DNA from 2 places in the Jeotgalicoccus sp. ATCC 8456 genome. Region 1 is predicted to be linked to the other one. Evidence: predicted binding sites of a transcription regulator. Region 1 holds the regulator's gene; the other holds the start of a gene.
The links. Region 1 encodes CtsR, which represses protease genes until heat stress. Its sites were predicted from a motif close to ATGGTCAATAAAGGTCAAACA; they were not measured.
Positions count from the first base shown of each region.

Region 1 (7,641 bases):
TCTAAAAGATGTTGAAGAGCGTTATCGTAAACGTTACTTAGATTTAATTACAAGTAAAGAGTCTAGAGAAACATTTATTAAAAGAAGTAAAATTATACAAGAAATGCGTAACTACTTAAATGAGAATGACTTCTTAGAAGTAGAAACACCAATGATGCACTCAATCGCAGGTGGTGCGCAGGCACGTCCGTTCATTACGCATCACAATGCTTTAGATACAGATTTATATATGCGTATTGCCTTGGAGCTGCATTTAAAACGCCTCGTAATCGGAGGTATTGAGAAAGTCTATGAAATTGGTCGCGTGTTTAGAAATGAAGGGGTATCTACAAGACATAACCCTGAGTTCACAATGATGGAACTATATGAAGCTTATGCTGATTACAGAGACATTATGACTTTAACTGAAGAGATGATTGCTTATATTGCTGAGAAAGTGAATGGGACGACTAAAGTTGTGTATGATGGTGAAGAGATTGACTTAGCACCAGAGTGGAAACGCGTGCACATGGTAGATATCGTTAATGAATATACAGGGGTTAACTTCTATGATATTAATTCAGTAGAAGAAGCAAGAAAAGCAGCTAAGGCACACAATGTAGAAATTGGTGACAACATGCAGTATGGTCACATTCTAAATGAATTCTTTGAACAAAAAGTAGAAGAAGAATTAGTGCAACCGACCTTTGTATACGGCCATCCTGTAGAGATTTCACCGTTAGCTAAGAAAAATGATGAGGATCCTAGATTCACTGATAGATTTGAGTTATTTATCGTTAGACGTGAACATGCCAATGCGTTTACAGAGTTAAATGATCCGATTGATCAGCGTGTGCGCTTTGAAGCACAAGTTGCTGAGCGTGATCAAGGTAATGATGAAGCGCATGAAATGGATGAAGACTACCTAGAGGCGATGGAATACGGTTTACCACCAACAGGTGGATTGGGTATCGGAATTGATAGATTAGTAATGTTACTGACAGACTCAGCTTCAATCCGTGATGTTTTATTGTTCCCTTCAATGAGAGAAAGATAAGAAAAATCGTACTTATTCTTAAAGAATAAGTACGATTTTTGTAATTATTAATTTTGTGTAAAAATTGGTTGACAATTTAGGTGGTTATCGCTAAAATAATTAATAGTTTGATTTTGCTGCTATACATATTATGCGGAAGTAGTTCAGTGATAGAACATCACCTTGCCAAGGTGGGGGTCGCGGGTTTGAATCCCGTCTTCCGCTCCATTTTATTTTTTTTTGCTTTTTCCCATATAAGGGCCTATAGCTCAGCTGGTTAGAGCGCACGCCTGATAAGCGTGAGGTCGGTGGTTCGAGTCCACTTAGGCCCACTAATATAAAAGGTCACTGATGAGTTTTCATCAGTGACCTTTTTGTTTAGAGTGAACTTTATTTAATGTGACCTTTTTCTATTAATGCTTTACGAATCTCAAGCATAGCAGTATAGGTGGCGATCATGTGGATTTTTGTCGTCGGTGCTTTTTCAATAGCTTCTACAACATTTTCTAGTGTACCAGCACTATAAAGTATTGAGGAATCGAATCCAGCAGTGAGCAAGCGATCTGTCATCTTACCGACTGCGATACCACCAGTAATTATTTGTTTGATGTCTAAGTCAGTTAGGGATTCAAAGTTTGTATCAGCTAACCAAGATAGGTCGACACCGTCTGCTGGTCGGTTGTTCAAGAGTGATACAAAAGTAAATGGATCTTTTTCAAGTTTAATAAGATTCAATACCTGATCTAACCCTACTGGGTTTTTAACAACATTAAGGACGATTTTCTTATCGTATGCGACGATGACTTCTTGGCGACCGAAAACACGTTCATTGACATTAAATGCATCGACAATATCTTCTTTTGGAACATCAAAATGACGACCGACCGAGTAGGCTGCTAGGGCATTGTATATGTTGTATATTCCCGCATTATGCAGAGTGTATGTGTGATGGTCGATCGTAAATGTGGAATGCGTAACATCTAATTCTTTGACCGAAGTGACTCTATGGTCTAATTCAGGGCGTTTATACCCACAAGATGAACATGAATAGTCTCCAAGGTTTGCATAAGTATAAATTGTATACTCTAAATCATGTCCACAGTTTGGGCAGGCTGTGTCTGCTTTTGATTGGTTCCCTGTATCAACATTTGTGTCAAACCCAAAGAATTTTCTACTGTTAGGTAGTGCGACAGAATTAAATAACGGTAAATCACCATTCGCTATAACAGTAGCATCTGGGGTACTTTTTGCAGCATCTGTAAGCAACTCATATATTTTTTCTATTGAACCGTAACGATCGAGTTGGTCTGCAAATATGTTAGTATGTAGAAATACTTTAGGTTGTAATTCTTCTACAACATTTTTTAAGGATCCCTCGTCAACTTCTAAGACAGCAATGGCATCTTTTGTCACTCGCGGTGCATTCAGGAAGGCACCAACGATGCCTTGCTTCATGTTAGAACCTGTCTTATTAGTAATTACATGGTTATACTTCTTCGATAAAACACTTGTCGTTAGTGTCGTTGTTAAGGTTTTACCGTTCGTCCCAGTTACAACGACAACATCGTAAGACGCTGCTAAATTTTTTAGCAGGTTTTTGTCGATTGATAAGGCAACCTTACCTGGTAAGCTGCTGCCTCCATTTGTATATCTCGTTAGGAAATAACTTAATGTTTTTCCGACGTTCTTGGCAATAGTGGATTTAATTGTCATTCTTAGCGCTCCTTTAAGTTCCTTATGAGAAACCATTATATCATTCAGTTTTAATAGGTACTATAATTTTTTGGAAAGCGTTATAATTATTATTAAGAAAATTCTAAGGAGAATGAATATGTTAGATTATCTAATGACCTTGGACCCTTGGCAACAGGCACTTATAGCAACCTTGTTCACATGGACAATGACGGGGCTAGGTGCAGCAGTTGTCTTTTTAACTAAAGGTGTTAGTGAAAACTTTTTAAATATCACACTTGGCTTTGCAGGCGGTATCATGGTGGCCGCGAGTTTTTGGTCGCTTTTATCACCTGCGATTGATGCGAGTGCAGATAATCCAATAGGAGAATGGTTCCCTGCTTTAATCGGCTTTTTAGGCGGTGCCTTATTTATTTACTTCTTCGATAAAATTATCCCTCACCGTCATAGGGGAGAACACACTGCTGAGGGGCTTACAGTTGCTAGCTCCAGAAGAAGTACCTTACTAGTAACATCCTTAACACTTCACAATATTCCTGAAGGACTCTCTATCGGTATTCTCTTCGGTGCAGCAGGGTTGAGTCAAGATCCAGTCATGATTGCCAGTGCACTTACCTTAGCAGTAGGGATTGGTCTACAAAATATCCCAGAAGGTACTGCAGTTTCCATGCCGTTAAGAGCAGAGGGTGCATCTAAATTTCGAGCATTCTTTTGGGGCTGGATGTCAGCAATCGTTGAGCCGATGGCAGCACTTGTTGGTGTCTTGCTTGTGGCCTCAATGGAGCCAGTATTGCCGTATGCTTTAGCTGCAGGTGCAGGTGCAATGATATTTGTGGTGGTGGAGGAAGTTATTCCCAGCACACAAAAAAATGGTCATTCCGATGCAGCAGTCTTTGCATTCCTGTTTGGATTTTCTGTGATGATGGTGTTAGACGTAGCTTTAGGATAACAAAAAAGCCTCTAGGGTCTTCCCCAGAGGCTTAAAATTTATAAATTTTAATAGAAGAAACCGATGATTACAGAGCTTAAGATAGATACAAGAGTCGCACCGTATACTAGTTTAAGGCCGAATCTCGCAACTTTGTCTCCGCTCTCACCGTGAAGTCCTTTAACAGAACCAGCGATGATACCGATTGAACCAAAGTTAGCAAATGAGATTAAGAATACTGAAATCATTGCTTGTGTCTTCTCAGAAAGTCCTTCTGCAACATTTATGAATTCAAGAATTGCAACAAATTCGTTAGTGATTAACTTAGTTGCCATTAATGAACCGGCAGTTTGTGCCTCAGCCCAAGGAATACCCATTAGGAAGGCAACTGGCATAAAGATGTAGCCCAAGATATCTTGGAATGAAAGGTTTGAACCAGGAATTAATAAGAAAATCTGGTTCAGTAAACCGATTAGAGCGATGAAACCAATTAACATCGAACCAACGACGAGTACGATTTTACCACCATCGATGATGTAATCACCAAGGACTTGGAAGAAAGATTTACCTTTTTCTGGATTAGTTGAGATTTCAATGTCACCATCTTCGATAACTTCATCATATGGATTGATGATGTGTACGATGATGTAAACACTGAATAAGTTCAGTACAATCGCAATGATGACAAATTGAGGGTCTAACATTGTAAAGAATGCGCCGACAATAGAAAGTGAAATTGAACTCATTGCCTGTGCAGCTAATGTATATAAACGACGTGTTGTAAGCTTAGGCAGCTGATTTTTAAGAGATACGAATACCTCTGACTGTCCAAGCATCATAGATGCCGCACCATTGTAAGACTCGATGTATGGCATTCCAGTAATCTTAGTCAGTAAGAAGCCTAATCCTTTTATGATGAAAGGTAAGATTCTAGTGTAAGAAAGAATACCGATAATTGCTGAGATAAAGATGATCGGTATAAGCACGTTGAATAGGAATACATCAACTGGTTCGCCTTCCGCGTTCGTCATCAAATCTCCAAACACAAATTGTGCACCTTCTCTTGCATATCCTAGTAAGTAGTCGAAACCGTTCGCTAAACCAAGGATAATCGTTTGTCCACCCGTAGTGTTAAGGAATAAGAACGTAGCGATAAACTGTAATGCAACTAATATTAATATGTTCTTCCAATGTTTGAACGCAAGTTTTTTGTTGCTACTTGCAATCCAAGCAAGAAAGACGGTGAATAGTATACCAACTATTCCCATTACAATACTCATTGTGAAAGCCTCCAAAAATTATTATGTAAGAAATATTGAAAATGATTTCATTTGTAAATTATATACCAAATGATACATTTATGCGATACTAAATTAGTATAATGCAACCGGTTCCAAAAATAAACCCTTTTAATTAAAAATAAACATGTTATTTGCCAATTTTGTTCACAACTTGTATACTTTAGTCAAAGTAGGTCAAGGGAGAGTGATGAGATGCGTAATATGTCGGATATTATTGAAAAATATTTAAAAGAAATGATTGAGAAATCCGGTAACGAAGTCGTTGAAATAAAACGTGCGCACATCGCTGAAAAATTTGATTGTGTACCGTCGCAGTTAAACTATGTTATCAAAACGCGTTTTACAAATGAACATGGCTACGTCGTTGAAAGTAAACGTGGCGGTGGCGGCTATATAAGAATCACCAAAGTAGAAACACATTCTGAGACAGAATACTTAGCGCACTTACAAAATCTTATTGGGGATAACATATCTCAGTTGAATGCGGGTCACCTTGTTCAATCAATGTTTGAAAATGGTGTTATTACCTATAGAGAAGCACAGATCATCGATGCTGTTATGGAAAGAGAAGTTCTATCCATTGAGTTACCTTATAGAGACCGCTTAAGAGCGAAAATTTTACGCCGTGTAATCACGGCAATACTGTACGCTAAGGAGTGAATATATGAAGTGTGAGATATGTAATGAAAATGAAGCCACAGTCCATATTTCGGAAGACTTAGGTCTTGCTCAAAATGTACGGTATTTGTGTGAGCAGTGTGCTGAAAAATCGCTACACGTGAATGACTATCAAGTGGATAATCCTTTTGACATCCATACATTACTGAAGATGTTAGCGGCTAATGCAGAGAAAAAAGAGGTTGAAGTTGAAGCGCCTGAATGTCCATCATGTGGTTCAACATTAAGAAGCGTCGTCGACAATGGCTTGTTTGGTTGTAGTTATTGCTATGACTACTTCGGCGAATACGTACCTCAAATTGTTGAACGTGTGCAGCTGAACCAAAATAGACATCTTGGGAAGATTCCTCATCAAAAAGTAGATGCACTGCGCCTCAAAAGAGACATAGAGTCCTTACAACAGAGACTAGATGACAAGGTGAAAACCCAGGCCTTTGAAGAAGCAGCGGTGATTAGAGACCAGATTCAGGCACTGAAGGATGGTGAGTCACATGGAGAATAATATTAGTAAGTGGCTCAATAGAACAGCAGTCACTGATATTGAACTTTCCTCACGTGTGAGGCTAGCACGGAATATTAATGGTGTACCTTTCACACATATGCTTGAAGATGATGAAGACATCACAGCGCTTGGTAAAATAGTAGAGAAAACTTTACCTAATTTGACTCGTCTCCGCTTATCTGAATTTACTGATGTAGGCCGTGCCTTATTGGTCGAAAAGCATTTGATTAGTCTTAGATTTTCACAAAATGGAGAAAGTGTCTTCATCAATGAAGAGGAAGACGTGTCGGTGATGATTGGTGAGGAAGATCATTTACGAATTCAAAGTCTCGGTGTAAATGAATCCCTTGAGTCGCTATACGAGAAAGCAAGTGCTATAGATGATACATTAGAGAGTAAGATAGAGTATGCATTTGATGAACGATACGGCTATCTTACAGCTTGCCCGACTAATCTAGGGACAGGAATGAGAGCCTCTATAATGCTGCATTTACCTGCCTTGACAGCCTTGAAAAGAATTCAACGTTTTCATAATAATTTAACGCGCTTTGGTTTTACTTTACGAGGTATATACGGGGAAGGGTCTAAGCCCATTGGTTCTGTTTACCAGTTATCGAATCAAGTGACGCTTGGTTTTAGTGAAACAGATATCATTGAAAATTTGACAGAATTAAAAGAACGCATTATTGAAGAAGAACGTAGCGCAAGAGAGCAATTAAAAACTTTAGAAACCTGTGACGCTGTCAATCGTTCTTTTGGTATTCTACAATACGCCTACAAATTACCTTTAAAAGAAGCAGCAATGCATTTGAGTAATGTGAAACTAGGGATTGATTTAGGCTATATAGATTTTGACCGTTTTAACTTTCAAGCATGGTTTCAACAAATCCAACCGGCTTTTATTAGCCAAAAACTGAATGAATTTGAATATGACACTAGTCGACCAAATAATCAGCACGAAAGATTACGGGCGACACTGACACGCGAACTATTAGGAGGGAAATAGATGCTATTTGGAAAACTGACAGAGCGAGCACAAAAAGTACTCGCATTTGCCCAAGAAGAAGCGATCACACTTAAAAACTCTAATATCGGTACAGAACATTTACTATTAGGTTTGGTAAAAGAAAAAGAAGGCATCGCTGCAAAAGTTCTAGCATCGTTTAATATCGATGAACAACGAGTTAATGAAGAAGTGCACAATTTAATAACAACGGGTACAGAAAAAGCATCATCGATTCACTATACACCGCGTGCTAAAAAAGTAATTGAGTTATCTATGGATGAAGCTCGTAAACTACATCACAATTTTGTAGGTACAGAACACTTACTATTAGGCCTGATTCGTGAGAGTGAGGGCGTGGCAGCGAGAGTATTGGCTAATCTTGACTTAAATATTACTAAAGCACGTGCAGCAGTGATTAAAATGCTTGGTAATCCAGAAGCTTTCCAGTCACATTCAAGTGTTCAAAAAGATACAAATACGCCGACATTAGACTCTTTGGCACGTGACTTAACTCAAATG
Region 1 covers NZ_CP066224.1:1,672,391-1,680,031, forward strand. The annotation lists gene lysS (lysine--tRNA ligase) at 1-1,036, shown strand, start outside; tRNA gene JEM45_RS08660 (tRNA-Gly) at 1,169-1,243, shown strand; tRNA gene JEM45_RS08665 (tRNA-Ile) at 1,274-1,347, shown strand; gene JEM45_RS08670 (MurT ligase domain-containing protein) at 1,406-2,728, opposite strand; gene JEM45_RS08675 (ZIP family metal transporter) at 2,847-3,656, shown strand; gene JEM45_RS08680 (NupC/NupG family nucleoside CNT transporter) at 3,704-4,915, opposite strand; gene JEM45_RS08685 (CtsR family transcriptional regulator) at 5,129-5,596, shown strand; gene JEM45_RS08690 (UvrB/UvrC motif-containing protein) at 5,601-6,116, shown strand; gene JEM45_RS08695 (protein arginine kinase) at 6,106-7,122, shown strand; gene JEM45_RS08700 (ATP-dependent Clp protease ATP-binding subunit) at 7,123-7,641, shown strand, end outside.

Region 2 (7,641 bases), 670 kb from region 1:
TTACAGTTGTTCACCGTCGTGACGAATTACGTGCGCAAAAAATCTTGCAGGATAGAGCCTTTAAAAATGAAAAGATGAACTTCATTTGGGATACTGAACTGCAATCAATTAATGGTGAAGGTAAAGTCCAATCTGTCACACTTAAAAATAAAAATACTGGTGAAGTATATGAACACAAGGCCGATGGTGTGTTTATCTACATTGGTATGTTGCCTCTTACAGAACCATTCAAAGACCTTGGAATTCTAAATGACAATGGTTACATTGAAACCAATGAAGAGATGGAAACGAAAATTCCTGGAATTTTTGCAGCAGGAGATGTTAGAGAGAAATCACTTAGACAAATCGTTACTGCCACTGGCGATGGTAGTTTAGCAGCTCAAAATGCTCAGCACTACTTAGAAAAGTTAGAAGACGAAGAATAAGTTAAAATTTCCCCCATATGGGGGATTTTTCATAGTAAAATGAGTATAAAACAAAGGCTAAGATTAAATCTCTTTTAAGGGTGTGTCGAATGAAAAGTTTAATCATAATGACAGGTATGAGTGGTTCTGGGAAATCAGTAGCATTAGAAGCAATTGAAGATATGGGATATTTTTGTATTGATAATCTACCACCTATTTTGATACCCAAGGTTGTAGAACTGATGGATTCAGTTGATGGTAAAATGTCGAAAGTGGCAATAGGGGTAGACTTAAGAGGAAAAGAATTTTTTGATGATTTAATACAACAACTCAATCTCGTTTCGAACAGTAAAGAATTGATGCTTAGAATTATCTTCTTAGATACAGATGATGAGCGACTAGTTAGCCGTTATAAAGAAACACGTCGTGCTCACCCGTTAAACGAGGGTGTCGCGCTCTTAGATGCCATTAAGAAAGAGCGTCAAATCTTGGATGATTTAAAAAGTCGTGCGACAGTAATAGTAGATACGACTTTACTGTCACCAAAGGAACTCAAGGATAAGATGTTTAGTATGTACAGTGGAGGACGTGAAGAGTTCTTTACAGTCAACGTCGTAAGCTTCGGTTTTAAGCATGGTGTGCCGATTGATGCAGATTTGATGTTTGACGTAAGATTTTTACCGAATCCATACTACATTGAAGACTTGCGTCCACTAACTGGCTTAAATGCTTTGGTTTATGATTATGTGATGAAATGGCAGGACACAGATACTTTCTATGAAAAACTTTCTGATTTAATCTACTATCTAATCCCTCAGTACGTTAAAGAAGGTAAGTCACAATTGACGATTGCAATTGGCTGTACAGGTGGCCAACATCGCTCAGTTGCCTTAGCTAAACGTCTAGGGGAAGATTTAACTCATGATTTTAGTTTTCAAATTAATACTAGCCACCGTGATGCAAATATTGAAGGTTCCACTCATGGCGAAAGCTAAAATAAAAATCGCGATAATCGGTGGTGGAACTGGACTATCTGTACTCTCACGTGGATTGAAAAAATATCCTGTAGAAATTTCTGCAATTGTATCTGTTGCAGATGACGGTGGCTCAACAGGAATTATCCGTGATCAGATAGATATGCCAGCTCCAGGAGATATTCGAAACGTAATGTCCGCCTTAAGTGAAGTAGAACCCATGCTAGAGGGTCTGTTTACTTATCGTTTTAAAAAGGATGAAATATCAGGTCACTCTCTAGGAAACCTTATGTTAGCAGCAATGTATGACTTAAGTGGAGACTTTGCGACAGCAGTAAGCGAACTATCCAAAATTTTAAACGTTAAAGGTACAGTCATTCCATCTACTAATGTTAGTCCAAAATTAGCAGCAAGAATGGTAGATGACTCATTGATTATCGGGGAAAGCTATATTCCAAAGATTAATAAAGAGATTCAAGAAATTTATCTTATTCCAACGAATATTGATGCAACACCTGCTGCAGTCGAAGCCATTATGGAAGCTGATATAGTCGTTTTAGGGCCAGGCTCACTATATACAAGCATTATTCCTAATCTCTTACCTAATGGTATTAAAGAGGCACTTACGGATTCAACAGGCATCAAAGTATATGTCGCAAATTTATTAGAGCAGCCAGGGGAGACAATGGGCATGTCAGCCTATGACCATCTTTATGCTATTGAAAAACATATTAAGAGAAAGGTCATTGATTATGTCATTTTAAATGAAAGAGATGTCTATAGTCAGATGGCTTCAACGTACAAAGAAAGAGGCGTTCATATTATTGAAAGTGAACGCAATAAAATCGAAGCAAACGGTGTAAAAGTCATTACACATGACGAGTTGATCATTGTTGATGATGAAGGCGTTGTCCGCCATAACAATGAAAAGCTAGCAGAGATTATCTACGATATCGTTATCGATGAATCAAGAACACTAGAGTACTAGGTAGAATTTGAAAGGAAAGTGGTTGCATGTCATTTGCTTCCGAAATGAAAAACGAATTAACACGAATTGAAGTTGATGAATGCTGTATGAAAAGTGAACTTTCTGCCTTGATCAAGATGAACGGTGCAGTCAGTTACTTTGACAATGAGTGGGTAATCAATGTCCAAACAGAAAATGCGGCAATAGCGAGACGAATTTTTTCACTAATAAAAAATGTCTACAAAATAGAAATTGACTTACTTGTGCGTAAAAAAATGAAGTTAAAAAAGAATAATGTTTATATATGTAGAATTAAAAAAGAAGCGATGGCAGTATTAAAAGATCTAGAGATTTTTGAAGGTGGTCTATTAACAAACCGTGTGACTGATGAAATTCTAGCCAATGATTGCTGCAGAAGAAGCTACTTAAGAGGGGCCTTCTTAGCAGGTGGTTCAGTAAATAATCCGGAAACCTCAGCCTACCATTTAGAAATTGCAACCCTCTATGAGGATCATGCAGCTGAACTGACAGACTTAATGAATGGCTATGGTTTGAATGCGAAATTTATCGATAGAAAACGTGGCTATTTAGTCTACTTAAAAGAAGCAGAAAAGATTTCTGACTACCTCAGTTTAATAGGTGGTTACCAAGCGCTACTTAAATTTGAAGATATTCGTATTGTTAGAGATATGAGAAATTCAGTCAATCGTCTAGTAAACTGTGAAACAGCAAATTTAAATAAGACGATAAATGCTTCAATGAGACAAGTGGAAAACATTAAATTTATAGAGGAGGAAATTGGCATAGATGAATTGCCAGAACGCCTAAGAGAAGTCGCTAGAATTCGAGTGGATAATCAAGACATGACCTTAAAAGAAATCGGTGAGTCGGTATCGACTGGACCGATTTCAAAATCAGGTGTGAACCATCGACTTAGAAAGTTAGACGACATTGCTGAAAAAATCCGCAATGGTGAAGAAAAAATATTTTAATTAAAACCCCTGTACGATGTAATCTTATCGAACAGGGGAATTTTTATTTACTATAAATTTGTTCTAAAGCTTGGTCTAGAGTGGGGTACAAGTATTTAAACTCATTGTTTAACAAGCGTCTTGGGTGGACTTTTTGACCTTCAGTAATTAACATTGAGCGCTCACCGAGCAAACTGTTTAACAAGAAGTTCGGTGTTTTAAAGAAATTTGGTGTGCCGAGTACGGCGCTGAGTACTTTAGAGAATTCCTTTTGTCTCACAGCGACGGGTGCTGTAATATTTACAGGTCCATCTATATCTTGGTTGAGTCCAACAAAATATAAGGCGTTAATGACATCGTCAATGTGAATCCAAGAGTACCACTGACGACTAGAAGCAATATTTCCACCTAAGTTTGCCTTATATAATTTTTCGAGAATAGGTAAGGCACCTTCCTCACGAGATAAGATTAAGCCGAAACGTGTATACACAGTTCGGATACCTAAAGATTCAATTTGTCTCGCAGCACCTTCCCACTTATTTACCACTGTAGATAAGAAGTCATTCGGTGACAAGACGTCGTACTCATCATACTCAACAAGTTTACTTGTCGGATAGTAACCGATTGCACTTGCATTAACAAAGGCGAGCGGTTTAATTTTAGAATCAAAAAGCCATTGATAGAGCATATTGGTCATGTTTAAACGGCTCGATAATATTAAATCTTTATAATAATCTGTCCATTTATTATTTAACGAGGCGCCTGAGAAGTTATAGACTAAATCGATTTCTTCTGGTAATTCTTTAGTCCAAGATAGATCATTATAGTTATCTTCATCGTACTTTATATAATGCACGTAGGGATGTTCACTTGATTTAGACTGCCGACTTAAAATATAGACGTGATGGCGATCTTTCTTTAAAACATTAGTAAGATGACTGCCGATAAAACCAGTTCCACCGGAAATAAGTATATTCACTAGACAACCTCCTGAGTTTATTCTAATTTCATAATAATAAAAAAAAGCGTTTAAGTCACGTGACCTAAACGCTTTTCGTTCATAATATATTATTTTTCTGGTTCCATTACGTGGTCGATTAGACCATATTCTTTAGCTTCTTCAGCTGTCATGAAGTTATCACGGTCAGTATCTTTCTCGATTTTCTCTAGTGGTTGACCTGTACGTTCAGCTAAGATTTTATTGAGTTTTTCACGTGTTTGTAAGATATGTTTAGCTGCGATCTCAATTTCAGTCGCCTGACCTTGAGCACCACCTAGTGGTTGGTGAATCATTATCTCAGCATTTGGTAAAGCATAGCGTTTACCTTTGGCACCAGCTGTTAAAAGGAATGATCCCATTGAAGCAGCAAGGCCTAAGCTAATTGTTTGAACATCAGGCTTGATGTGTTGAATCGTATCATAGATTGCCATACCAGCTGTGACACTACCACCTGGTGAGTTAATATATAGATAGATATCTTTTTCAGAGTCTTGAGCTTGTAAGAATAGAAGCTGACTGACTACAGAGTTTGCAACGTTATCATCAATTGCACTACCAATCATGATGATTCTATCCTTCAACAGTCTTGAGTAAATATCGTATGCACGTTCACCGCGGTTAGTTTGTTCAATTACTGTAGGTATTAAATTCATATTTTTTGCCTCCTAAATTATTAATCTAGCATAATCTCTTATTTATTTATAACACATTAGTCAAACAAGGTCAAAGATAATAACCTTTAAATCAATATGACATTTATCTTATTACTATCGTCCCAAGAGAGTCAATATTTAAGGCTTTAATAGTCCTATCATTCTTGATATAATGAGTTTTGTTATTTTTATATTTTACCCCCGTGGTGTAATGGATAACACGTAAGATTCCGGTTCTTGAGATGGGAGTTCAATTCTTCTCGGGGGTGCTAAAAAGAGGTGAGTGATTTGTCAGTCGAAGCACTTGAAACAGTCGATAAACCTGACGTTAGTTTAGATGATAAGTTTGTTCGTAAAGTCTTCTATGTTTGTTTAAATAGTGGCAAGATCTTATTAGAGAGCGGCGCTGAGACCTACCGCATTGAAGATACGATGCTACGTATGGCTAACAACTATGGTATCGGTAATGTCCAAGTGTTCGTGACAACAACAGTAATCATACTATCGATGAATGATTACGCACTTTCTCAAACGATTCGTATCGAAGAGCGTGCAAACAACTTAGAAAAAGTCGTTAATATTAATGATTTGTCTAGACAAATTACTAAAGGATTACCCATTGATGAGGCGATTGAGACGATTGAAACGATTCATGAAACTAAGATGTTTCCACTATGGCTGGTGATTATCGCAGGTGGTATTGTAGCAGCAATGTTTTTACTTCTTTTTAATGGCACTATTGTGGACATTCCTATTGCAGCATTTGGTGGCATGTTAGGAGTCTTAATTACAGAAAGTATTCAGCGTTATACCAAAATTAAGTTTTTCAATGAATTCTTTGCTTCGTTCTTTATTGCTTTATTTTCTGTTCTTTATGTAAACTATGGTCCTGGTGTCAATGTCGAAACAATTATTATCGCTGCAGTCATGCCCTTAGTGCCTGGTGTCTTAATCACAAATGCGATTCGAGAAATGATTCGTGGCCACATGCTAGCCGGCACTATGAAGGGTGCTGAGGCTTCCTTAACTTCGATTGCTATCGGTGCAGGTGTAGGTCTCATATTCATGTTGATGTAGGAGGGAGAATCATGACTTATTTTTTCCAATTGATTTTAAGTTTCTTTGCATCAGCGGGTTTTGGTGTCCTGTTTAACGCACCGAGAAGAACAATTGTCGCAGGTGGTATTAGTGGTGCCTTAGGTTGGATTGTTTACTATATAGCAACAGAAATCGGTGCAGAAGCGCCAATCGCGTCCTTTTTAGGGGCTATTGTATTGACTGCGGTTTCTATCTTAAGCAGTCGCAAACTTAGGGCGCCAGTCATCATCTTTATAACTTGTGGTATCATTCCTTTGGTACCTGGTGGTACAGCGTATAATGCCATGCGTAGTGTCGTTATGACCCAATACGATATGGCTCTAGCTTACGGCTTCCAAGTGGCCTTAGTATCCATGGCGATTGCTATGGGTATTATCTCCACTGAAATGATTGATTCATTGATGCAGACGCTTAAACGTGAAGTAAAAAATTTGTGGAAGAAAGAGGCTTGACCATGCTTAATCTTACTTATTACATGCGTAACGATTGTGCGTTATGTAATGAAGGTAAACTCCAAATCAGACTGGCTTTATCTGAACTAAGGAATGATCTTGTTCAATTAACTGAAGTCAACATCGACGAAGACAATGAACTGCAAGAAGAATACATGGTACGCATTCCTGTCTTATCGAATGGTGATGAGGTCATTCAAGAAGGCGTACTTGATTTTGTGACAATTTACGATTATATACGTGAACATAAATAAATATTTGATACTAACGGAGATCCTTATAAAGGGTGTCCGTTTTTTTATGGATGTGTTTACATCAATGTAAAATTACTTTTGTAGTTTAAATCACTAAGTGAGATATGTATAATAAAATTGAATATATACTTGGAGGCGTATTCATGAAAAAGACTCTTGACGATGTAGAATTAAAAGGTAAAAAAGTTTTAATTAGAGCAGATTTTAATGTGCCCTTAAAAGATGGTGAGATTACAGATGACAACCGCATCAAGGCTGCGATTAAAACTATCTCTTATGTTCTAGCAAAAGGTGGTAAGGTCATTCTACTATCCCACCTCGGACGTGTGAAATCTCAAGAAGATAAAGAAACTTACACACTCGCACCTGTTGCGAAGCGCTTAAGTGAGCTGATGGACAAGGAAGTATTATTCAGCGATAAGACGCGTGGTGATGACTTAGAAGAAGCTGTGAGCAGTTTACCTGACGGTGAAATTTTACTGATTCAAAATACAAGATATGAAGATTTAGACGGTTCCAAAGAAAGTAAAAACGATCCAGAGCTTGGTAAGTACTGGGCATCACTTGGAGATGTATTTGTAAATGATGCATTTGGTACTGCACACCGCTCACATGCATCAAATGTAGGCATTAGTGAACATTTACCTACCGTTTCTGGCTTCTTGATGAAAAAAGAAATTGAGTTCATAGGTAATGCTGTCGACGAACCAAAAACACCATTTGTAGCAATATTAGGTGGTGCGAAAGTATCAGACAAAATTAGCGTTATTGAGAATCTTCTATCTAAAGCAGACAAGGTGTTAATCGGAGGAGGAATGGCGAATACTTTTCTTAAAGCTGCAGGTCATTCAATCGGTACCTCATTAAT
Region 2 covers NZ_CP066224.1:1,006,927-1,014,567, reverse strand. The annotation lists gene trxB (thioredoxin-disulfide reductase) at 1-425, shown strand, start outside; gene rapZ (RNase adapter RapZ) at 515-1,399, shown strand; gene yvcK (gluconeogenesis factor YvcK family protein) at 1,386-2,366, shown strand; gene whiA (DNA-binding protein WhiA) at 2,393-3,337, shown strand; gene JEM45_RS05135 (TIGR01777 family oxidoreductase) at 3,381-4,295, opposite strand; gene clpP (ATP-dependent Clp endopeptidase proteolytic subunit ClpP) at 4,385-4,969, opposite strand; tRNA gene JEM45_RS05125 (tRNA-Arg) at 5,167-5,238, shown strand; gene JEM45_RS05120 (threonine/serine exporter family protein) at 5,258-6,046, shown strand; gene JEM45_RS05115 (threonine/serine exporter family protein) at 6,058-6,519, shown strand; gene JEM45_RS05110 (glutaredoxin family protein) at 6,522-6,773, shown strand; gene pgk (phosphoglycerate kinase) at 6,917-7,641, shown strand, end outside.
Region 2: clpP (ATP-dependent Clp endopeptidase proteolytic subunit ClpP) is a predicted target of CtsR. The motif match lies at 5,026-5,046, and genes of this name have one in related genera.